DNA from 2 places in the Cellulomonas sp. ICMP 17802 genome. Region 2 is predicted to be linked to the other one. Evidence: predicted binding sites of a transcription regulator. Region 2 holds the regulator's gene; the other holds the start of a gene.
The links. The regulator HrcA, encoded in region 2, represses chaperone genes, less so after heat shock. The targets are predictions, from matches to a motif close to TTNGCACTCGNNNNNNNCGAGTGCNAA.
Positions count from the first base shown of each region.

Region 1: a site for HrcA is predicted at 10,335-10,361, ahead of AB5970_RS03540 (FmdB family zinc ribbon protein). Genes of this name have one in related genera too.

Region 1 is NZ_JBGFQZ010000001.1:715,396-731,485, forward strand. It holds gene AB5970_RS03505 (helix-turn-helix domain-containing protein) at 46-1,356, shown strand; gene AB5970_RS03510 (peptidoglycan-binding protein) at 1,641-2,768, opposite strand; gene AB5970_RS03515 (hypothetical protein) at 3,114-7,520, shown strand; gene AB5970_RS03520 (hypothetical protein) at 7,565-7,831, shown strand; gene AB5970_RS03525 (dienelactone hydrolase family protein) at 7,896-8,474, shown strand; gene mscL (large conductance mechanosensitive channel protein MscL) at 8,541-9,020, opposite strand; gene AB5970_RS03535 (SAF domain-containing protein) at 9,148-9,828, opposite strand; gene AB5970_RS03540 (FmdB family zinc ribbon protein) at 9,980-10,294, opposite strand; gene AB5970_RS03545 (penicillin acylase family protein) at 10,452-13,019, shown strand; gene AB5970_RS03550 (5-formyltetrahydrofolate cyclo-ligase) at 13,009-13,647, opposite strand; gene galU (UTP--glucose-1-phosphate uridylyltransferase GalU) at 13,767-14,669, shown strand; gene AB5970_RS03560 (molybdopterin molybdotransferase MoeA) at 14,696-15,934, shown strand; gene AB5970_RS03565 (GNAT family N-acetyltransferase) at 15,934-16,090, shown strand, end outside.
Region 2 is NZ_JBGFQZ010000041.1:18,772-24,651, forward strand. It holds gene ybeY (rRNA maturation RNase YbeY) at 1-264, opposite strand, end outside; gene AB5970_RS18085 (PhoH family protein) at 272-1,270, opposite strand; gene AB5970_RS18090 (16S rRNA (uracil(1498)-N(3))-methyltransferase) at 1,376-2,134, opposite strand; gene dnaJ (molecular chaperone DnaJ) at 2,157-3,284, opposite strand; gene hrcA (heat-inducible transcriptional repressor HrcA) at 3,338-4,360, opposite strand; gene AB5970_RS18105 (DUF3097 domain-containing protein) at 4,510-5,367, shown strand; partial or broken gene AB5970_RS18110 (hypothetical protein) at 5,415-5,880, opposite strand, start outside.

The sequences.
Region 1 (16,090 bases), on a different contig from region 2:
GGCCGCCACCTATCGGAGCGCGCCGCCCGTACCTATCGTGAGACCGTGCAACCGCTGAGCCGACGAGTCCGCGACGCCCGGGAGAAGGCCGGGCTCAGCCAGGGCGAGCTCGCGCGAGCGGCCGGCGTGCACCCGACCTACATCTCCCACGTCGAGCGGGGGACCCGCACGCTGGGCCCCGACTCCCTGGCCCGGGTGGCCGACGTCCTGGGCGTCCCGGTGGCGTACCTGGTCGACGGCGAGCGCGCCCCCGAGTACCGCTCGGCGGAGAGCGCCATCGTCGAGGCCCGCCGCCTGTCGCGCATGGGGTCGGCCAAGGACGCGGCCGAGGTGCTCGCGGGCGCCGACGTGTCGGGGCTCGACGTCGACGCCGCGGCCCGGGTGGGGCTCGCGCACGCGGAGGCGCTCGACGTGGCCGGCGACCTCGAGGGGTCGGTCGACGTGCTCGAGGGGGTCTGCGCGCGGCTGATCGAGGGCCGGCGATACACGCAGGCCGCCTACGCCGCGATGCGGATCGTCATGGCGCTGACCGAGGTGGGGGACCTGCAGCGCGCCGTGACCCGCGGCGAGGAGCTGCTGGCGCTGCTCCCGGCGTCGGTGGCGGGTTCCGACGAGGTCGTGCGGCTCGAGTCGACCATCATCTGGGCCTACGTCGCGCGCGGCGACACCACGTACGCGCGCTTCCGGGGGCGGCAGCTGCTCGCGCACACCCGCGAGCACGGCTCGGCGCGGGCCGTCTCGTCGGTGCACTGGAACCTCGCCTTCGTCGACGACGCCCTGGCCGACCCGGACGCCGCGCTGGTCCACCTCGAGGCGGCCATGGCGCTCGCGGGCGCCGACGAGATCGACCGCGACCTGCCCCGGCTGCGTCTCGACCGCGCGTTCCTGCTGGTCACCGTCGACCCGCCGCGGCCCACCGAGGCGCTGGCGGAGCTGGACGCCGCGCAGACCGCCCTGGAGATCGGCGAGTCGCAGATCGAGCTGGCCCGTGTCGAGTCGGTGCGGTCGCGCGCGTGGCTGCTGCTCGACGAGCCCGGGGCGGCCCAACGCCACGCGGCCGCCGCCGTCGAGCTGCTGCGGGACGGCGTGCGGCGTGACGCGGCGGCGGCGCACGAGGCGCTGGGCGACGCGCTGCTCGCGCAGAGCGCCCGCACGGAGGCCGTCAAGGAGTACCGGTCGGCCGCCGAGCTGCTGGACATGATCGCGTCGGGCCGGTCGGCCGCGACGCTCTGGCGGCGCATCGGCGACCGCCTGCGGGTGGCCGGGGACGCGGACGAGCGCGTCGTCGAGGCCTACGGTCGCGCGCTCGCCGCGGCGGGCATCCGAGGGGCGGTGCCGCTCCCGCCGAGGCGCTGAGGGGTCGTGCTGTCTACCGCGGTGTCGAGCGCGTCATTGCGCCCAAGACACTCGTCTGGGGACCATGCGGGGTGTACCGGAGAGTCCGGCGCACCCTCGGGAAGGTCCCCTCATGAAGAAGCTCAGCATCGCCCTCGTCCTCGCCCTCGCCGCCGTGCTCGCCGGCGCGACCGCGTCAGCCGCCGACTCCCAGGTGCTCGCCAGCCCCTGCTGCAAGATCTGAGCAGGCCGAGCGTCGTGTCGCCGCACCCGCCCCCCGGTGCGGCGACAAGGGGGCGCTGCGCTCAGACTCCCCGCGTGTAGAGGGCGGTCCATGTCTGCGGTCCGCCGATCCCGTCGACCTCCAGGCCGTTCGCCTGCTGGAACGTCTTCAGCACGGCGGACGTCTGCGGGCCGTGGACGCCGTCGACGTCGATGACGGCGCCACGGTCGTGCAGCCGCTGCTGGTAGGCCCTGGTCACGGCACCCGACCGGCCCTTCTCCGTCGACCCCGGGAACGCCGGGACCAAGGCGGCCGCGGCGCGGCTCAGGGGTCCGAGGATGCCGTCCTGGACCAGGCCGGCGGCCAGCTGGAACGCCTTGACGGCCGCGGTCGGGTCGGTGATGCCGTCGACCGGTCCGGTGTAGAAGCCGAGGCGGTGCAGGATCGTCTGCACCTCCTGCCGCGCGGGGTCGGCGGTCTGCTGGGTGTCGCCGCCCTCGAAGATCGTCACGAAGCCCACCACGTTCGCCTTGCGCACCTTCCGGGCGCACACGTTGCCGTTGTACTGGGAGCCGTTCACCTTGGCGGACGTGTTGCCCTCGATCGTGGTGAGCGTGCCGTCGGCGTGCACGGCCTCGACGATCCCGACGTGGCAGACGGGCGGGGTGCCGCGGCCGCTCGAGGAGACGGTGGGCCACATGAAGAGGATGAGGTCGCCCGGGTGGGCGCCCGACGTCTTCCACTTCCCCCGGTCCTTGCCCCACTGGACGATGTTCGGGGTCCAGCCGGTGGCAGGCCCGTCGGCGATGCCGGCCTTGCGCAGCACCCAGCACGCGAAGTAGCCGCACCACGCGGCGTTGGCGGGGGCGCTCCAGTACTGCCGGTACTTGGAGCCGCCGATGGTCCCCAGCTCGGCGCGGGCGATGCCCAGCGCGGTGTGGGCGGGCGAGACGTAGTCGTACTGGTACCCCGGGCCGGGCGGTCCCGGCGGGGGCGGCGGCGCGATGGGGTCGCGGGTCTGGCCGGTGCCCGTCGGGTCGAGCCAGTCGACCACCGGGTCGGGGTCCGCGGAGTACGTCTCGACCGGGATCGTGTCGTTCTCGATCAGCACGCCGGGGGGCATGTCGTCCGCCGGTGCGACGCTCAGCGGGCCTGTGGCCTGCAGGGAGGTGACGGCCGGCGTGCGGTCCGGAGATACGGTCTCGTCCATCGCTCGACTCCTGTGTCCTGGATAGGTCCGTCATCCTCCAGGAGCCGCATGATCGTCAAGGGATACAGCACGTTTGTCACGTCGATGCAGAAGTTTCCGGGGTGCGCGATTCCACCCGCGGGATTCACCCGGACGGGCGGCCTGGACGTTTGACCAGCACCACATTCGTGCCGCACACTCGTCTTGACGGTGCGCATCGCCTGCCCCCTGCGCGGTGCGCACCGTTTCTACGTCCGGAGAGCGGGACGGGTCCCCTGACCCGCCCCGCTCTTCGTGTCTGCGGGGTTGCCGCGCTCCGGCGCGCCATGCCCGGGATCATGCGGCAGCGCGGTTAGCGTTCCCAGGGTGACCGTCCCCGTGCGCACCACCGGCCCGGGACCCGACCAGGCTCCTGAGACCGGCGCAGACCCCACCGACCGCCCGGTGCTCGTCGAGCCCCCGACGCCCGCCGAGGTCCTGGAGAGCGCCGTCGCCACCTGGCGCGCGTCCCTCGTCGAGGCCGCAGGTGGGTCCACGCTGGTCGACGTCGAGCTGCTCGGCGAGGCCGCGCTCGACCTCTCCGCCGCGCACCCCTCGGGCATCTCGCAGCTGTTCGCGGGCCGCGAGACCCGGCTGTCCAACCTCATCCGCGAGGGCGCCGCGCTGTCGACCGCCCGTCGCCGCGCGCGGGCCGTGAGCGCCCGCGCCGCCGTCTACGCGCAGCGGTACGGCATCGCGCCGACGTCCCTGGCCATCGGCGTCGCCACCTGGACCGAGCGCACCACCCCCGACGTGGCGAGCGACGACGTCGCCGCGCTGGCGTCGGTGACGCGCCAGCGCACCCCGGAGGGCGAGCAGCAGGCCGAGGCCGCCCCGCGCACCGTGCGTGCGCCCGTGCTGCTGCGGCCCGTGACGCTGAGGGCCCGCGGCTCGGGCGAGAGCGACTACGAGCTCGCGCTCGAGCCGTCGCTGGAGGTCAACCCCGTGCTCGCGCGGGCCCTGCGCTCGCGCGGCGCGCTGCTCGACCCCGGCGCGGTCGCTCGCGGCACGTTCACCACCGACGGTTTCGACCCGCGCGGGGCGCTGCAGCGGCTCACGTCGCTGGGGGAGGCCGTGCTCGACGACTTCTCGATGAGCGAGCGCGTCGTCGTCGGCACCTTTGTGCACCCCGGCCAGATCCTGGTCGACGACCTGGACAACCTCTCCGGCACGCTCGAGCGCCACGAGGTGGTGTCCGCGCTCGCGGGGGTCGACGAGTCCCGCGCCCGCCTGCGTCGGCAGCTGCCACCGCCGGTGCGCGGCGACCGGGACCCGGGCCTCGAGCGCGGCGTCGGCGACCTCGACCCGGCGCAGCAGCACGTGCTCGACATGGTGGCCACCGGCACCCACCTCTTCGTCGACGCCCCGGCCGGGGCCGACGTCACCGGCACGCTCGCCGCGCTGGTCGCCGACGCCGCCGCCACGGGCCGCACCGTGCTCTACGTGCCGGGCCACCGGCGCGCGGCCACGGCGCTCGCGGACCGCCTCGCCGCGCTCGGTCTGGGCGACCTGCTGCTCGACGTGGCCCCCGACGCCGGTTGGCGGACGGCCATCTCGCGACGCCTGCTGGGCGCGATGACGCTGGAGGCGCCCGCGGTCGACACGCACGGCGTCGTGGCGCTGCGCGGCGAGCTCGTCGCCACCCGTGAGCGGCTGCGGTCCTACGTGGACGCCCTGCACGCCGAGCGCGCGCCGTGGGGCGTGTCCGCGTACGACGCCCTGCAGCAGCTGGCCCGCCTGACGTCCGCGCGGCCGACGCCGAAGACGACCGTGCGCCTGACGCCGGACGTCGCCCGGGTGCTCGACGCTCCCCGCCGGGCCGACCTCACCGCGGATCTGGTCCGCGCCGGCGAGCTCGGGGCGTTCCGCGTCCGGCCGGTCGACACCCCCTGGTACGGCGCCGACCTGCGCACGCGCGCCGACGCCGACAACGTGGTCCGCCGCCTCGCGCGCCTGCTCGACTCCACGCTCCCGGCCCTGGTCGAGCGCACCGGACAGGTGGCCGCCGAGACCGGGCTGACCCAGGCGACGTCGGCCGTCGCGTGGGCCGAGCAGCTCACCATGCTCGACGGCGTCCGCGCCGCGCTCGACGTCTTCCAGCCGATCGTCTTCGAGCGGACTGCCGCCGACCTGGTGGCCGCCACGGCCACCAAGGAGTGGCGCGCCGAGCGCGGCCTGGAGATGGGCTACTGGCTGCGGCGTCGGCTGAGCAAGCAGTCGAAGGACATGCTGCGGCCGGGCCGGCCGGTCGCGGACCTGCACTCGGCGCTGCTCGAGGTGCAGGCGCAGCGCGAGACCTGGCAGGCGCACTGCCCCTCCGGCGGATGGCCCCGGCTGCCCGACGGCCTCGAGCACGTCGAGGAGGAGTTCGCCGCGGTGCGCGCGGACCTCGACGCGCTCGACGAGGTGCTGGCGACCACCCCCGGCGGCGCCGGGTTGTCCAGCCTGCCGTTCGCGGCGCTGACGGAGCGGCTGGCCCGCCTGCGCTCGGACACCGACGCGCTCGCCGACCTGCCCGACCGCACGGGCCTGCTGCACCGGCTGCGGTCGGCGGGCCTGGGCCCGCTGGTCGACGACCTGGCCACCCGCCGGATCGACCCCGCGCTCGCCGCGGCCGAGCTGGACCTGGCCTGGTGGAGCACGGTCATCGAGCAGATCCTCGGCGAGGACCCGGCGCTGGCCGGGTACGACGGCGCCGCCCTGGGCGCGCTGTCGGCCCAGTACGCGGCGCTCGACCGCGCGCACGTGGCCAGCCTGTCCGGCCCGGTGCTCGGCGCCGTCGTCGGGCACGTCTCGCACGCGCTGCGCCAGCACCGCGAGCAGGCCGAGGCGCTGTTCGCCGACCTGGTCGAGGAGCGGCTGACGTCGCTGCGCGACACGGTCGTGCGGCACCCCGACGTGGCGCGCCGTCTGCGGCCGGTCATCGCCGCGAGCCCGATGCTGGTGCCGCAGGTGCTCCCGCCCACCCGCACGGTCGACCTCGTCGTCATCGACTCGGCCGCCCACCTGCCCGTCGAGGTCGCGCTCGCCGCGGTCGCCCGTGGCCGCCAGGTGGTCGTCGTCGGCGACGCGAGGTGCGCCTCTGGCACCGCCGTCCGCGAGCTGGCGGCCGTGCTGCCGTCGGTCGCCCTGCGGGCCGACTCCTCGCGCCGCGACCCCTACCTGACCGCGTTCCTCGCGGCGCACGGCTACGGCGGCGTGCTGCGCCCGACGCCCCTGCCCCAGCACCTCCCGCTGGTGGCCCTCGACCTCGTCGACGGCACCGGCATGCCCGACGCCGAGTCCGGCTCGGTCGACTCGACGCGCGAGGAGGTCGAGCACGTCGTCGAGCTGGTGCTCACGCACGCCCTCCTGCGTCCCGACGAGTCGCTCGCGGTGATCACGGCGACGGCGACCCACGCGGAGGCCGTCCGCGAGTCGGTGCTGACCGAGGTGCGCGGCAACCCCGCGCTGGCCGCGTTCTTCGACTCCGGCCGCGTCGACCCGTTCGTCGTCACCGACCTGCCCAACGTGGCGGGGCTGCGCCGCGAGGCGATCATCCTGTCGCTCGGGCTGGGCCGCACCCCGCACCGGCGCGTGCTGCACACCTTCGGGCCGATCTCCGGTCCCGGCGGTGACGCCCTGCTCCTGGACGCCCTGGGCTCCACGCGGCACCGGCTCACGGTCGTGTCCTGCTTCGGGTCCGACGACCTCGACCCCGAGCGCCTGCGCGGCGCCGGCCCCCGGCTGCTGGCGGACCTGCTGGCGTTCGCGGCCCGCCGCGCCGCCGGCCAGGACGTCACCGACCTGGTCAGGCCCGAGCCCTCCGACCCGCTGCTGCGCGAGCTGGCGGCCGCGGCCGCCGCCGCCGACGAGGCCCTCGCCGCCGCGACCGAGCCCGACCGCCTGCTGCTCGACCTCGCCGAGCGGCTCTGGAAGCACGGCCTGCTGGTCGAGGCCGACCACGGCATCCCCGGCGGCGACCGGATCCCGCTGGTCGTCGGCCACCCGGACCTGCCCGGCGAGATGCTGGTCGCCGTCCTCACCGACGACGAGTCGTACACCGCCGAGCCCAGCGTCCGCGTCCGCGACCGCCTCACCGCCGACCGCCTCGAGCGCGTCGGGTGGAGCGTCGTGCGCGTCTGGTCGGCGGCCGCGTTCATCGACCCGCAGGCCGAGGTGGACCGCATCCGCCGCGCGGTGCACGCGCGCGTGCCCGCACCCGCCCCGCCCCGCACCGCCCCTCTGCACCTGGGGCTGATCGACGAGGCCGACGACACCGAGGAGCTGCCGGCGCCGACGGACGCCCCCGCGGCGCCCGCGACGGGCGCCTGGTCGACGGTCGACGTGATCGACGAGCCCGCGGCCGAGGAGCTCGCGCCCGAGAAGCCCGCGCTCGAGGAGCCCGTCGACGACGCTCCCGTGGACGTCGCCCCTGCCGACGAGCCCGCGCCCGCTCCGCTGGACGTCGTCGAGGAGCACACGGACGAGCACGACGCGCGACCGACCAGCCGCGCCCTGCAGCTCGCCCTCGCGGTGCCCACGCGGCAGCGCCCCGACGTCCGGCGCGGCCTGCCGATCGGCGCCTACAGCGACGACCAGCTGGACGAGCTAGTGGCCTGGCTGCAGTCGGACGAGCAGGAGCGCACCCGCGAGCAGCTGGCCGCCGCGCTCCGCGACGAGCTGGGCATCACGCGCCGCTCGTACCGGATCGACACCGCGGTCCGCAGCGCGATCACGCGCGCGATGCGCTGACCGCGGCGTCGCGGTCCGTCGGCCGCGGGTGGGATCATCGAGCCGTGACGTCGTCCGAGCAGCCCGCAGCCGTGCGCCGGCCGCGCCGCGCCGTCCGGCACGCGGGGACGGTCGGCGGGGACGACGCGAACCTGGTCTCGACTCACCCCGCCGCGCCCGCCGAGCCGCCGGCGCCCGCGTCGCCGGTCGTGCCGGCGCCCGACCCGGTGGTCGCCCGGCGCAGCGTGGACGACTCCGACCTCGGGTGGGGCGACCGCGAGGCGGGCTCCAACGACGACCGCCTGACGCAGGACAAGCCGCCGCACTGGTAGCGCCGGTGTCAGACCGGTGCGAGATGATCGCTGCCGCCCGGGTGCCCACGTGAAGGAGAGTTCGATGGCCGAGGTCCTGCTGTTCCACCACGCGCAGGGGTTGACGCCCGGCGTGCTCGCGTTCGCCGAGACGCTGCGTGCGGCCGGCCACACCGTGCACGTGCCCGACCTGTACGACGGGCACGTCTTCGACAGCCTCGAGGACGGGCTCGCCTACGCGGACGAGGTCGGGTTCGACACCGTGCTCGGCCGCGGGCAGCACACGGTCGACCAGCTGCCGGAGGGGCTGGTCTACGCCGGCTTCTCCCTCGGGGTCCTGCCCGCGCAGATGCTCGCGCAGACGCGTCCGGGGGCCAAGGGAGCGCTGTTCTTCCAGTCCTGCGTGCCCACGTCGGAGTTCGGCACGCCGTGGCCCGCGGGCGTCCCCGTGCAGATCCACGGCATGGACGCCGACCCGTTCTTCGCCGGCGAGGGCGACATCGACGCCGCCCGCGCGCTGGTGAAGGAGAGCCCGGACGCGGAGCTCTTCGTGTACCCGGGCGACCAGCACCTGTTCGCCGACAGCAGCCTGCCCTCGTACGACCCGGCGGCGGCGCAGCTGCTCACGGAGCGCGCGCTCGCGTTCCTGGCGGCCGTCAAGTAGCCGGACCCTCGACGCGCACCGTGCCGCGGCGGAGGCGTCAGCCCTCCGCCGCGGCGGCCGTCGGTGTCAGACGGCTGGCGGGATCGACGGCGGGGGCGGGGGCGTCGTCGCCGTGGTGGTCGTGGGCGCGGCGGTTCCCGCGTCGTTGACGATCGCCGGCGTGAGGTTGCGGGCCAGCAGGTCGCGGATCTCCTGCAGGACGAGCACGTCCTCGGCGGGCGCCTGGGGCTCGACCTCCTCGCCGCGCTTGCGGCGGGCGGCCAGGGCGTTCATGGGCACCACGATGAAGAAGTACACCGCCGCGGCCGTGAACAGGAACAGGATCAGCGCCTGCAGGATCAGGCCGAACGAGAACGTGGCGTTGTTGATGGTGAAGCTCCACACCGCGCTCAGGTCCGTCTTGCCGAGGATCGCGGAGATCAGCGGCCCGATGAACCCGTCGACGAGAGCCTTCACGACGGCGCCGAACGCGGCGCCGATGACCACACCGACGGCGAGCTCGATCGCGTTCCCGCGCGAGATGAAGTCCTTGAAACCCTGGAGCATGGCTGCGGATCCCTTCGTCCGTGGTCTGCGGTGCGCAGCCCGGGGGTGAGTCTGTCCGTTGTCGAGCCCGTCCAACGGGACGGTCGGATCGGCCGACGTCACCGAGGGAGCAGGTCCGGTCGCCCGATCATGGCACGACGACTGCGGACAGCAAGGCGGAGGCCGACGCCCCCGCCAGGGCGGGTGCCTCCGCAGGCGCGACGGCGAGCAGCACCGGGACCGAGGTGTCGCCGGACCCACCCACGCCGAGCGGCCCCCCGGACGCGTCCGGGTGGGCGACCGGCAGGACGAGCGCGCGCGTGGCGACGACGCTGCCCGGACCGCCCTCCGGCGTCGCCGCCAGCACGTCGACCCGCACGCCGGGGGAGAGCAGGCCGGCGACGGCGGGGTCGGCGAACCGCACGGTCGCGACGACGGTGCCGGGCGGGCCGCGGACCTCGTCGTCGGCCAGCAGGCCGGGCAGCACGGGGAGGCCGGCCGCGAGCGGGACGGCGGCCGAGGCGCCGACGACCGCCCGGAGGTCGGCGATCGACCCGTCGGGCGCGACCGCGACGGGGAACCGCGTCACCCGCACGTCGGCGCTGGTCAGCTCGGTGCCCGCCGGGACGTCCCGCGCCGCGACGACCACCAGGGACGTCGGCGGGTCGGCGGGCCGCAGCGCCTGCACCGTGCACGCGGCCGCGACCCCGAGGCACACGGCGCCGAGCGCGAAGCGGGACCGCCACAGGACGATCCGCAGCGTGAGGGGCAGGGGCCGGCGGCGGGGGGCGAGCGGCGGCGGTCGACCGGCGAGCGGGTGGGGCTGCATGGCGGCGACCGTAGGCGCGTCCGGCCCGCCGGTGGCTCGTAGCCGCGCGACCCGGGGGATCGGAGGCGCGGCGGTGGGCTGGGGGCGGCTCGGACCGCGCAACCCGGGGAGTCGGGGGTGCGGCGGGGAGCCGGGGGTCAGCCCGGGGCGATCAGGACGCGGCTGCCGGCTTCGCCGCGGGAGTGCTCGCGGACGTCGACGGCGTGGAGGAGGCCGACGGCGCGGCCGACGCGGCTGCCGCCGGGGCGGGAGTGGTGGTCGCGGGGCTCAGCGACGAGGACTTCGCGCCGGCGCGGGCGTCGTTGCGGTAGAAGCCGGAGCCCTTGAACACGACACCGACGGAGGAGAACACCTTGCGCAGCCGTCCCTCGCACTCGGGGCAGACGCTCAGCGAGTCGTCGCTGAACGACTGCACGATCTCGAAGGCGTGACCGCACGCCGTGCAGGCGTAGGCGTAGGTGGGCACTGAAGGTCTCCTGGCAGCTGGACGAGCGGGTCGGAATGGTCTAGCACTCGTATGGTCCGAGTGCCAATCGTAACCGCTCGGCCGCTCGGGACATTCCGCCCGCCGTTCCGGGGCGGTGGGACGGCCTGGGTCCGGACGGCGAAGTACCCTCCGAAGCGTGTCTCGTCCTCGCCTCGTCCGTCTCATCCTGATCACCGTCGCCGCGGTGCTCGTCGTCGCGCTCGTGGCGTCGGTGGTCACCGCCTTCCTCGTGGTGCGGCGCCCCCTGCCCGAGGTCGCGGGGGAGCAGCGCATCGCGGGGCTCGACGCCGACGTGACGGTCACGCGCGACGCCCGCGGCGTCCCGACGATCACCGCCTCCACCAGCGCGGACCTGTTCCGGGCCCAGGGCTACGTGGCCGCGCAGGACCGGTTCTTCGAGATGGACTACCGGCGGTACGTGACGGCGGGGCGGCTGTCGGAGCTGGTGGGCCAGAACGCCGACGCGCTCAAGGCCGACAAGGTGGTCCGCACCCTGGGCTGGCGGCGCGTGGCCGAGCAGGAGTGGCCGCTGCTGTCGTCGTCCACCCGGGCCGCCCTGCAGGCCTACGCCGACGGCGTCAACGCCTACCTCGACGGCCGCGACCCCGGCGCGATCGCGGTGGAGTACACCGTGCTGGGCCGCCAGGTCCACGTGGGGGCGCCCGAGCCGTGGGACCCGGTCGACTCGCTGGCGTGGCTCAAGGCGATGGCCTGGGACCTGCGGGGCAACTACGACGACGAGCTGGCCCGTGCCGCGGCGTACTCGTCGGTGCGCGACATCGCCCGGGTGGACGAGCTGTTCCCCGCCTACCCGCAGGACCTCAACCAGCCGATCCTCTCGGCCGCGGACCTCCAGCCGGCGACGGTCGCGCAGACGTCCGCGACGACGACCCCGCTCCACCTCGACGACGCGGACCTGCAGGCGGCGATGGCGTCGGCGAGCACGGCGCTCGCGGCGGTCCCGCACCTGATGGGCGACGGGGAGGGCGTCGGCTCCAACTCGTGGGTGGTCTCGGGCGACCTGACGACGTCCGGCAAGCCGCTGCTCGCCAACGACCCGCACCTCGGCATCTCCGCGCCGGGCATCTGGGAGCAGGTCGGCCTGCGCTGCGCCGACGTCTCGGCCGCGTGCCCCTACGACGTCACCGGCTTCGCCTTCGCCGGCACGCCCGGGGTCGTCATCGGCCACAACGCCCAGCTGGCCTGGGGCCTGACCAACCTCGGGGCCGACGTCACCGACTTCTTCCTCGAGCGCGTCGACGGCGACACCACGCAGCTGGACGGGGGCACGGCCCCGATCACCCAGCGCACCGAGGTGATCCACGTGAACGGGGCGGCCGACGTCCGGCTGACCATCCGCGAGTCCGTGCACGGGCCGATCCTGTCCGACGTGCTCGACCTCACCGGCGTCAGCACCGCGCCCGTGCCTGAGGACGCCCCGGGCCGTCGGTTCGCGGTCGCGCTCGCCTGGACGGCCCTGCAGCCCGGCCGGACCATGGACGCGGTCCTCGCGATGGACGTCGCCAAGGGCGCCGACGACATCCAGACCGCGGCCGCGCTGTTCGACGTGCCGTCGCAGAACATCGTCTTCGCGACGACGGACGGCCACATCGGCTACCAGGCGCCGGGGCGCATCCCGCTGCGCGCCACCGTGCCCGGCGGCCCGGTCCCGTCGAACGGCACGTGGCCTCGACCGGGCTGGGACAGCCGCTACGCGTGGACCGGCTACGTCGACCCTGCGGACATGCCCCGGACGCTCGACCCCGCCGACGGGTTCATCGTCACCGCGAACCAGGCCGTCACCCCCGCCGGCACGGGCCCGTTCCTCACCGCGGACTGGGACTACGGCTACCGGGCCCAGCGCATCCGCAACCTGCTGAGCAGCACCACGGCGGCCGGCAAGGTCGACGTGGCTGACATGAACCGGATCCAGTTCGACCAGCACAGCCCGTTCGCGGACGTCCTGGTCCCGGTGCTGCTCACGCTGCACATCGGCAACACGTTCGACGACGACGGCCAGCAGCTGCTGCGCACCTGGGACCGGGTGCAGTCGCCCGACTCGGCCGCCGCGGCGTACTTCTCGGCCGTCTGGGTGGACGTGCTCAAGTCGGCGTTCGCCGACGACCTGCCCGACGGGTACGGGCCGGACGGCGGGTCGCGCTGGCTCGAGGTGGTGCGCCGCCTGCTCGACCAGCCCGCGTCGCCGTGGTGGGACGACAAGTCGACGCCCGGCGTGGTCGAGGGCCGCGACGAGGTGCTGACGCGCGCGATGATCGCGGCCCGCCGCCAGCTCACCGCGCAGCTGGGCCGGGACGCGGCCGACTGGCGCTGGGGCCGGCTGCACACGGCCGCGCCCGAGCACCCGGTGCTGGGCGGCGACTCCGTCCCGGGCGTGATCCGCCGCCTGGTCAACCCGGACCCGGTGGCCGTCGGCGGGGGCTCGTCGATCGTCGACGCGACCGCGTGGGACGCCAGCTCGGGGTCGTTCGGCGTGACCGCCGCCCCGTCCATGCGGATGGTGGTGGACCTCGGCGACCTGGACGGCTCGACGTGGGTGACCATGACCGGCTCCTCCGGCCACCCGGCGAGCGTGCACTACGCCGACCAGCTGGGGCCGTGGTCGCGCGGCGAGACCTTCCCGTGGCCGTTCACGCGGGCCGCGACCGAGGCGGACGTGCGGGACCGGCTGACGCTCACCCCGTGATGGGGTGCCACTCCTGCGGCGTCGCGACGGCGTCGACCAGGCGGTCGTGGCGCTCGCGGGGCAGCGGGCGCACGCCGGCGTCGTAGAGCTCCTCGGGGAACACCAGCGCGACCACGGGCACGCCCGGGCGGAGGTGCTCGAGCGCGCGGTCGTACCAGCCGCCCCCCTGGCCGAGCCGGGCGCCGGTGGTGTCGACGGCCAGCGCCGGCGCGATGACCACGTCGGCCTCGGCCAGCGCCGCGGCGCCCAGGGTCTCGCCGCCCGGCTCGGGCGGCCGGCCCGGCGCGCGCTCGCGGAGGTCGTCGGGCCCCGCGTACTCCGCCCAGTCGCGCTGCAGGCCGCTGCCGAGCACCGGCATGATCACGCGCACGCCGCGGGCGGCGAGGGCCTCGAGCAGGGGGCCGGTGCCGGGCTCGGTGGCCCGCGACGCGTAGACCGAGACGCAGGCGGCGTCGGCCACGGCGGGGATCGTCAGCACCACGTCGGCCAGGGCGCGGGCGGCGGCCTCGCGCAGCCGGACCGACCGGGTCTTGCGGGCGTCGCGGATGGCCACGCGCAGCCGCTCCTTGACGTCCTCGACCTCGTCACCCTCGGACACGCGCGGATACGGCTGGGCGACGCTGCTCATGCGGACAGTCTCTCAAACCTGGCGCCGCCCGAACGACCGACTGGGGTATGACGTGTGAACTCCTGCACGTCGTGACGTACGCCACTGCGGGGTCCGCCGGTCGCGACTAAGGTCCCGGCATGACGATCCACAAGGCAGTCATTCCCGCCGCGGGCCTGGGGACCAGGTTCCTGCCCGCCACGAAGTCGACGCCCAAGGAGATGCTCCCGGTCGTCGACAAACCGGCCATCCAGTACGTGGTCGAGGAAGCGGTGAAGGCCGGTCTCGACGACGTCCTGCTCATCACGGGCCGCTCGAAGCGCACGCTCGCCGACCACTTCGACGCCGTGCCCGAGCTGGAGGCGGCCCTCGAGGCGAAGGGCGACCTCGAGCGCCTGGCCAAGGTCCGGGAGTCCACCGACCTCGGCCACGTGCACTTCGTCCGGCAGGGCCAGCCCAAGGGCCTGGGCCACGCGGTCCTGCAGGCCAAGCACCACGTGGGCCACGAGCCCTTCGCCGTCCTGCTGGGCGACGACCTGATCGACGAGCGCGACGAGCTGCTGAGCACCATGCTCGCGCTGCAGGAGCGGACGGGCGGCTCGGTCATCGCGCTGCTCGAGGTGCCGCCGGCGCAGATCTCGATGTACGGGTGCGCGGCGGTCGAGGCCTTCGACGGTGCCGAGGACCCCGACCAGGTGCGGATCACGGGCCTGGTCGAGAAGCCCCCGGCCGACGAGGCGCCCAGCAACCTGGCGATCATCGGCCGGTACGTGCTGCACCCGGCGGTGTTCGAGGTGCTCGAGAGCACCGCGCCCGGCCGCGGCGGTGAGATCCAGCTGACCGACGCGCTGGCCACGCTGGCGGACCTGCCGGCGTCCGAGGGCGGCGGCGTGTACGGCGTGGTCTTCCGGGGCCGGCGCTACGACACCGGAGACCGCCTGGACTACCTCAAGGCCGTCGTCCAGATCGCGGTCGACCGCCCGGACCTGGGACCCGACTTCCGTAGCTGGTTGGGCGACTTCGTCGGCACGCTGACCGACTGAGCCGCCGGGCGGGGCAGAATGCGCGCATGAGATCGGTCCAGGACCACCTAGCGGCCGTGCTGGCCGCCGTCGGACCGGTCGCACCCCTCGACGTCGTGCTGCGCGACGCCGTGGGCTGCATCCTCGCCGCGGACGTCGTCGCCACCCACGACCTGCCGGCGTTCGCGGTGGCCGCCCGCGACGGGTACGCCGTGGCCGCGCACGACACGGCCGGCGCCGGGTACGCGAGCGCCCAGGCGCTGCAGGTCGCGCACGACGTGCGACCCGGCTCGGGCGGCCCGCTGCGGCTGGTGCCCGGCACCGCCGTGCGGATCGCGTCCGGCGCGCCGCTGCCCCTGGGGGCCGACGCCGTGGTCCCGCTCGAGGAGACCGACCGCGGGACCGCGCGCGTCGCCATGCAGCGCCCCGCCGTCGCCGGGCAGCACGTGCGTGCGACGGCCTCGGACGTGCGCGCCGGGGACGTCGTCATGGCGTCGGGCACCCGCCTGGGCGCCCGCCAGCTGGCCCTCGCCGCCGCGATGGGGCGGGGTCGGCTGCGCGTGCACCCGACGCCCCGCGTGGTCCTGCTCTCGGTGGGCGACGAGCTGGTCGAGCCCGGCACCCATGCCGACCGCACCGGCGGCGGGGTGTTCGAGGCGGACGGCCACGCGCTCGAGGCCGCCGTCCGCGACGCCGGCGCCGCCGCGGTCCGGGTCGGCATCCTGCCGGACGACCGGGCGACGCTGCGCGAGGCGCTCGAGGACCAGCTGGTGCGCGCCGACCTCATCGTCATCACCGGCGGGCTCTCGGAGCTGACGCACGACACCGTCAAGGACGTGCTGGCGCCCATGGGCAGCGTGCGGCTGGACCAGGTCGCCATGACCCCCGGTCAGCGGCACGGGTTCGGCACCGTGGCCGACGAGCTGGCCAGCGACAAGTCGGTGCCGATCTTCGCCCTGCAGGGGCACCCGGTCGCCGCGCAGGTGTCGTTCGAGGTCTTCGTCCGGCCGGCGCTGCGGGCCATGGCCGGGCACGCCGAGCTGTTCCGGCCGTCGGTCGCGGCCGAGGCGACCGAGGGCTGGGTCTCGCCGCCCGGGCTGCGGCAGTTCGTGCCCGCCACCGTCCTCGGCTCCCCCGAGGAGGGCTACCGGGTCACGCCGCTGGGCGACCCCTCGGCGCCCACGATCAACGCCCTCGCGCAGGCCAACGCGCTGGCGGTCGTCGGTGAGCAGGACCTGACGGTGCACCCCCGTCAGGTGATCCACTGCCTCGTGCTGGAGGGCTGATGGCGACCGGCTGGCCCGCCGTGCTCACGGAGGGCGGCGTGCGCCTGCGCCCGCTGCGGCGGCGGGACCAGGAGACCTGGATGGCCCTGCGGGCGCAGAACGCCGCGTGGCTCGAGCCCTGGGACGCCACGAGCCCCGTGCCCGTGACCGGTCCGC
Region 2 (5,880 bases):
GACGTCGCCCAGCAGGCCGGCCGGGGTCGGGTCGCCCTCTCGTCCGGGGCGCAGCTCGTCCATCGGGAAGGACAGCACGTCGGTGGGGCCGGGCTCGTCCATCCACTTCACGTGCAGGTCGGTCATCACGTCGGTGCCGACGAGCAGGATCGACACGTCCGTCTGCGGGTGCACGTGCATCTCGTCGAGCACGTAGCGCGCCAGGGCGGCGAACTCCGCCTCGTCGACGTCGTACCCGGACTCGTTGTTGACCTCGACGCTCATGGCCGCCTCAGCTCCTGTCCCAGCGCGCGTACGCGTCGATGATGTCGCTGACCAGGCGGTGCCGGACCACGTCCGACGACGTCAGGCGGCAGAAGGCGACGTCCTCGACGCCCGCGAGGATCTGCTCGACCACGCGCAGCCCGGACGTCTGCGACGAGGGCAGGTCGACCTGCGTGATGTCGCCCGTCACCACGACCTTGGAGCCGAAGCCCAGCCGGGTGAGGAACATCTTCATCTGCTCGACGGAGGTGTTCTGCGCCTCGTCGAGGATGATGAACGCGTCGTTCAGCGTGCGGCCGCGCATGTAGGCCAGCGGGGCCACCTCGATGGTCCCCGCCTCCATGAGCCGCGGGATGGACTCGGCGTCGACCATGTCGTGCAGCGCGTCGTACAGCGGCCGCAGGTAGGGGTCGATCTTGTCCGAGAGGTTGCCGGGCAGGAAGCCGAGCCGCTCGCCCGCCTCGACCGCGGGCCGCGTGAGCACGATCCGGTGCACCTTGCGGTCCTGCAGCGCCTGCACGGCCTTGGCCATCGCGAGATACGTCTTGCCGGTGCCCGCGGGCCCGATGCCGAACGTCACGGTGTGCCGGTCGATCGCGTCGACGTAGTCCTTCTGGCCGGACGTCTTGGCGCGGATGGTGCGGCCGCGGCCGGTGAGGATGTTGAACGACAGCACGGCCGCCGGCCGGGCGGTCGACGCGGCGGTGAGCATGGCGACGGACCGGGTGACGACGTCGGGGGTCAGCGGCGTGCCGCCCGCCGCCATCTCGACCAGCTCGTCGACCAGCCGGGACACCAGAGCCACGTCGCCGACAGGGCCGGCGAGCGTGACCTCGTTGCCGCGGACGTGGATGTCGACCGTGGTGAACCCGGACTCGATGGTGCGGAGCACCTCGTCCCGCAGGCCGAGGAGCTCGACCATGGAGACCTCGGAGGGGACGCTGATCCTGTGCTCGACGCGCGCGGGCGTGCCAGAGGAGCGCGGTGCGGATGTGGACTCGGCCATGTGCTCGGCGTGCGCCGTGCGCTCCTTTGCTCAGATGCCGTCAGGTGCGGGCGTGCGGGACGGACACCGACAGTCTACGAGGCGGTGCCCACACCAATCCCCGCGTCAGCCCCAGCGTCCCAGCCGCTGGGCCAGCAGGGCCAGGGCCACGGGGCCCGCGGTCGACGTCCGCAGCACGTGCGGCCCGAGGCGGACGGCGCGCGCCCCCGCCTCGACCAGCCGGGCGAGCTCGGCGTCGCCGATCCCGCCCTCGGGTCCGACCACCACCAGGCACTCCCCCACGTCGGGCAGGCCCACGGCCGCGATGGCCTCGGTCGCGTCCTCGTGCAGCACGAGCGCGGCGCCGCCGGCCGCCACGACATCCCGGACGCGCTCGACCAGGCCGCGGCCGTCGAGGGCGACACCGACGTCGGGCACGTGCGCCCGCCGCGACTGCTTGGCGGCCGCCCGGACCGTGCCGAGCCAGCGCGCCCGGCTCTTGGCGGCCCGGTCACCGCGCCACACGACGATCGACCGCTCTGCCTGCCACGGCACCACCGCGTCGACGCCGACCTCCGTGGCCGCCTCGATCGCCATCTCGTCCCGGTCGCCCTTGGCCAGCGCCTGCACGAGCACCAGCGCGACCTGGGGTCGCGGCTCGACCACCCTGCGCTGCACCTGGACGAGCACGCCGTCGGCGGTCACGGCTCCGACGACGCCGACCAGGCGCACCCCGGCGCCGTCGACCACGTCCACGCGCTCGCCCGGTCCGCGGCGCTGCACGACGCCGGCGTGCCGACCCTCGGTCCCTCCGAGCAGGTACGTGCCGCCGTCGGCCACCGCGTCGAGCGAGCCGGGGTCGGCGAGGAAGACGGGCGCGCTCATGACGCGGCCGGCGCCGGCATGCTCAGCGGCCCGAGAGCTTGTCGCGCAGCTTGGCGAACACGCCCGTGTTCGACGCGGCGAGCCGCGCCTCCGGACGCTCCTCGCCCCGCAGCGTGGCCAGCCGCCGCAGCAGCTCGGCCTGCTCCTCGTCCATCGCCGTCGGCACGTGCACCTCGACGTGGACGTGCAGGTCGCCGCGGCCGGTGCCGTGCAGGTGGCCGACGCCGAGGCCCTTGAGGGTCACCACCTGGGCCGGCTGGGTGCCCGGTCGCAGGTCGACCTCCTGGGCGCCGTCGAGGGTGTCGAGCGTGAGCACCGTGCCCAGCGCCGCCGCCGTCATGGGGACCTCGAGCGTCGCGTGCAGGTCGTCGCCGCGCCGCACGAACGTGTCGTGCTTGCGCTCGCGCACCTCGAGGTAGACGTCGCCCGCTGGGCCGCCGGCCGGGCCGACCTCGCCCTGCCCCGTCAGCTTGATCCGGGTGCCCGTGTCGACCCCCGCGGGGACGTCGACGCTGAGCGTGCGGCGGGACCGGACCCGACCCTCGCCGGAGCACTCCGTGCAGGGCTCGGGGATGACGGTGCCGAACCCGTGGCACGCGGCGCAGGGCTGCGTGGTCATGACCTGGCCGAGGAACGACCGCGCGACCCGCTGGACCGAGCCGCGTCCCCCGCAGACCTCGCAGGTGCGCGGCGACGTCCCCGGCCGGCAGCACGAGCCGCTGCAGGTCGGGCAGAGCACCGCGGTGTCGACCAGCACGTCCTTGTGGACGCCGAAGGTGACGTCCGCCAGGTCGAGGTCGAGCCGGACGAGCGCGTCCTGCCCGCGCCGGGCGCGCGGGATCGGCCCGCGCTGCTGCGCGGCACCGGTCGCCGCTCCGAAGAACGTCTCGAAGATGTCCTGGAAGCCGAAGCCGCCGCCCATCCCCCCGCCGGGCGAGGACGGGTCGCCGCCGAGGTCGTACGCCCGGCGCTTCTCGGGGTTGCCGAGCACGTCGTACGCCCGCGACACGTCCTTGAACGTGTCCTCGGAACCACCGTCCGCGCCGGCGACGTCGGGGTGGTGCTCGCGCGCGAGCTTGCGGTACGCCTTCTTGATCTGCTCGGGGCTGGCGTCACGCGGGACGCCGAGGACCTCGTAGTAGTCGGTCACGGGAGGGGGTGCTCACTTCCAGCTGTCGTTGACAGGGTCACTGGTTGACAGGGTCATTGCGCGAGGATGCGCGTCAGGTAGCGGGCGACCGCGCGGACCGCCGACATGGTGCCGGGGTAGTCCATCCGCAGCGGGCCGATGGAGCCCAGGCGGGCCACGGACCCCCCGCCCTCGTCGCCGTAGCCGGTGGTCACGAAGCTGGTCTCGAACAGCCCGTCGTGCTGGTTCTCGCGGCCGATGCGCACGGCCACCGTGGCCGAGTCCTCCGCCATCTCCGAGAACAGGCGCAGCAGCACCACCTGCTCCTCGAGCGCCTCGAGGACCGCGCCGATCGACCGCACGTCCGTGCCGCCGGCGCGCGCGAGGTTGGCGGTGCCGGCGAGCACGACGCGTTCCTCGCTCTCCTGCGCCAGCGTCTCCTCGACGACGTCGACGACCGCCGCCACGAGCGCCTGGTCCCCAGGGGCGAAGGCGGCGGAGAGCTCGCCCAGCGCCACCGGCAGCTCGGAGAGCCGGCGCCCGGCCGCGCTGACGTTGAGGCGGGACCGCAGGCGCGCGACGACCGCCGGGTCGACGTCCGCGCCGAGCTCGAGCGTGCGCTGCTCGACCCGGCCGGTGTCGGTGATGAGGACCACGAGCAGGTGCCGCGCCCCGACCGGGACCAGCTCGACGTGCCGCAGCGCCGACCGGCGCAGCGACGGGTACTGCACGACGGCGACCTGCTGCGTCAGCTGCGCGATGAGGCGCACGGCGCGGTCGACCACGTCGTCCAGGTCCTGCGCGCTCTCGAGGAACGCGCCGATGGCCCGACGTTCGGGGCTGGACAGCGGCTTGACGGTCGAGAGCTGGTCGACGAACAGCCGGTAGCCCTTGTCCGTCGGCACGCGACCGGCCGACGTGTGCGGCTGGGCGATGTAGCCGCCCTCCTCGAGCGCGGCCATGTCGTTGCGGATGGTCGCGGGCGAGACGCCGAGCGCGTGCCGCTCGACCAGCGCGCGCGAGCCCACGGGCTCCTTGGTGGCGACGTAGTCCTCGACGATCGCGCGCAGCACGTCCAGCCGCCGGTCCTCGCTCATGTCGCCTCCTCCGTCGTCGGGTGGTCCTGCCCCGCCCAGCCCCGGCCGGGGTAGCACTCCCCGCGCGGGAGTGCCAATGCTACGCCGCGGAGCCGACACCCACGGGGCGGCTGCCCGGCGCGGGCCGCGCACCCCTCTACGCTGCCCGGGTGAACGACGACCGCTACGGCTCGGACGTGCTCGGGGGCTCCGGCTCGACGCACCACCGACCCGCCCGCACCAGCCGCCCGCAGCCCGCCGAGACCGGCCTGGTGGTCGAGGAGGTCACCACGGGGTGGGTCGGCGCGGTCGTCCGCGTCGAGAAGTCCGGCGGCCAGCACGTGGTCGTCCTCGAGGACCGCCGCGGCCGCACCCGCACCTTCCCGCTGGGCCGGGGCTTCTGGCTCGACGGCGAGCCCGTCGCCCTCACGGCGCCCGTCCGCGCCCCGGCGCCCGCACGACCGACCCGCACGGCCTCGGGCTCCGTCGCGGTGCACGACGCCCGCGCCCGCGTGGCGCGCGGCAGCCGGATCTGGGTCGAGGGCAAGCACGACGCCGAGCTGGTGGAGAAGGTCTGGGGCGACGACCTGCGGCTCGAGGGCGTCGTGGTCGAGCTGCTGGACGGCGTCGACAACCTGGCCGACGCCCTCCGTGACTTCGGTCCCGGGCCCGACCGCCGCGTCGGGGTGCTCGTGGACCACCTGGTCACCGGCTCGAAGGAGAGCCGGATCGCCGCGGACGCCGTGCGCGGGCACCCCGCCGGCTCTGTCCTCGTGCTCGGGCACCCCTACGTCGACGTGTGGCAGGCCGTCCGGCCGGAGCGCGTCGGCCTGTCGGCGTGGCCCGTCATCGAGCGCGGCACCGAGTGGAAGCACGGCATCCTGCGCGAGCTCGGCTGGCCCGCCGACGAGCAGGCCGACGTCGCGCGCGCGTGGCAGCGGATCCTGCGCTCGGTGCGCAGCTACGCCGATCTCGAGCCCAGCCTGCTGGGCCGCGTCGAGGAGCTCATCGACTTCGTCACGACGTGACCGTGCCCGGCCGGGGACATCCCCGGCCGGGCACGGCACGCGCGTGCTCAGGCCGCGATCGGGTCGCCGAGCAGCCGCTTGAACAGGAACGCCGTCGCCAGCAGGACGACGGGCACCGCGACGAGCAGGCCCACGCCGCAGAGGATCGCGCCCGCGATGACGACCACGATCGCGAGCAGGTAGAACAGGATCGTCGTCGACAGGTTCGCCGTGACCAGCTGGTAGCTGGCCTTGATGGCGTCCACCGGCTCGAGGTGCTTGTCGATGACGAACCAGAAGGTGAACAGCAGCAGGAAGTTCACCACCAGCGCCGCCAGCCCGCCGAAGAACGGGACGGCGTTCAGCACCGCGTTGACCAGCGCGAGGATCAGGGCCGTCAGGATGACCGGCCCGGGCTCGACGAACTTGAAGAAGTCGCCGAAGCCCAGCTGCCGACCCTCGGTGACGTCCAGCGCGGCCTTGATGAACGCGGCCTGGATGAGGTAGCCCACGATCGCCCCCACCGCGGTGAGC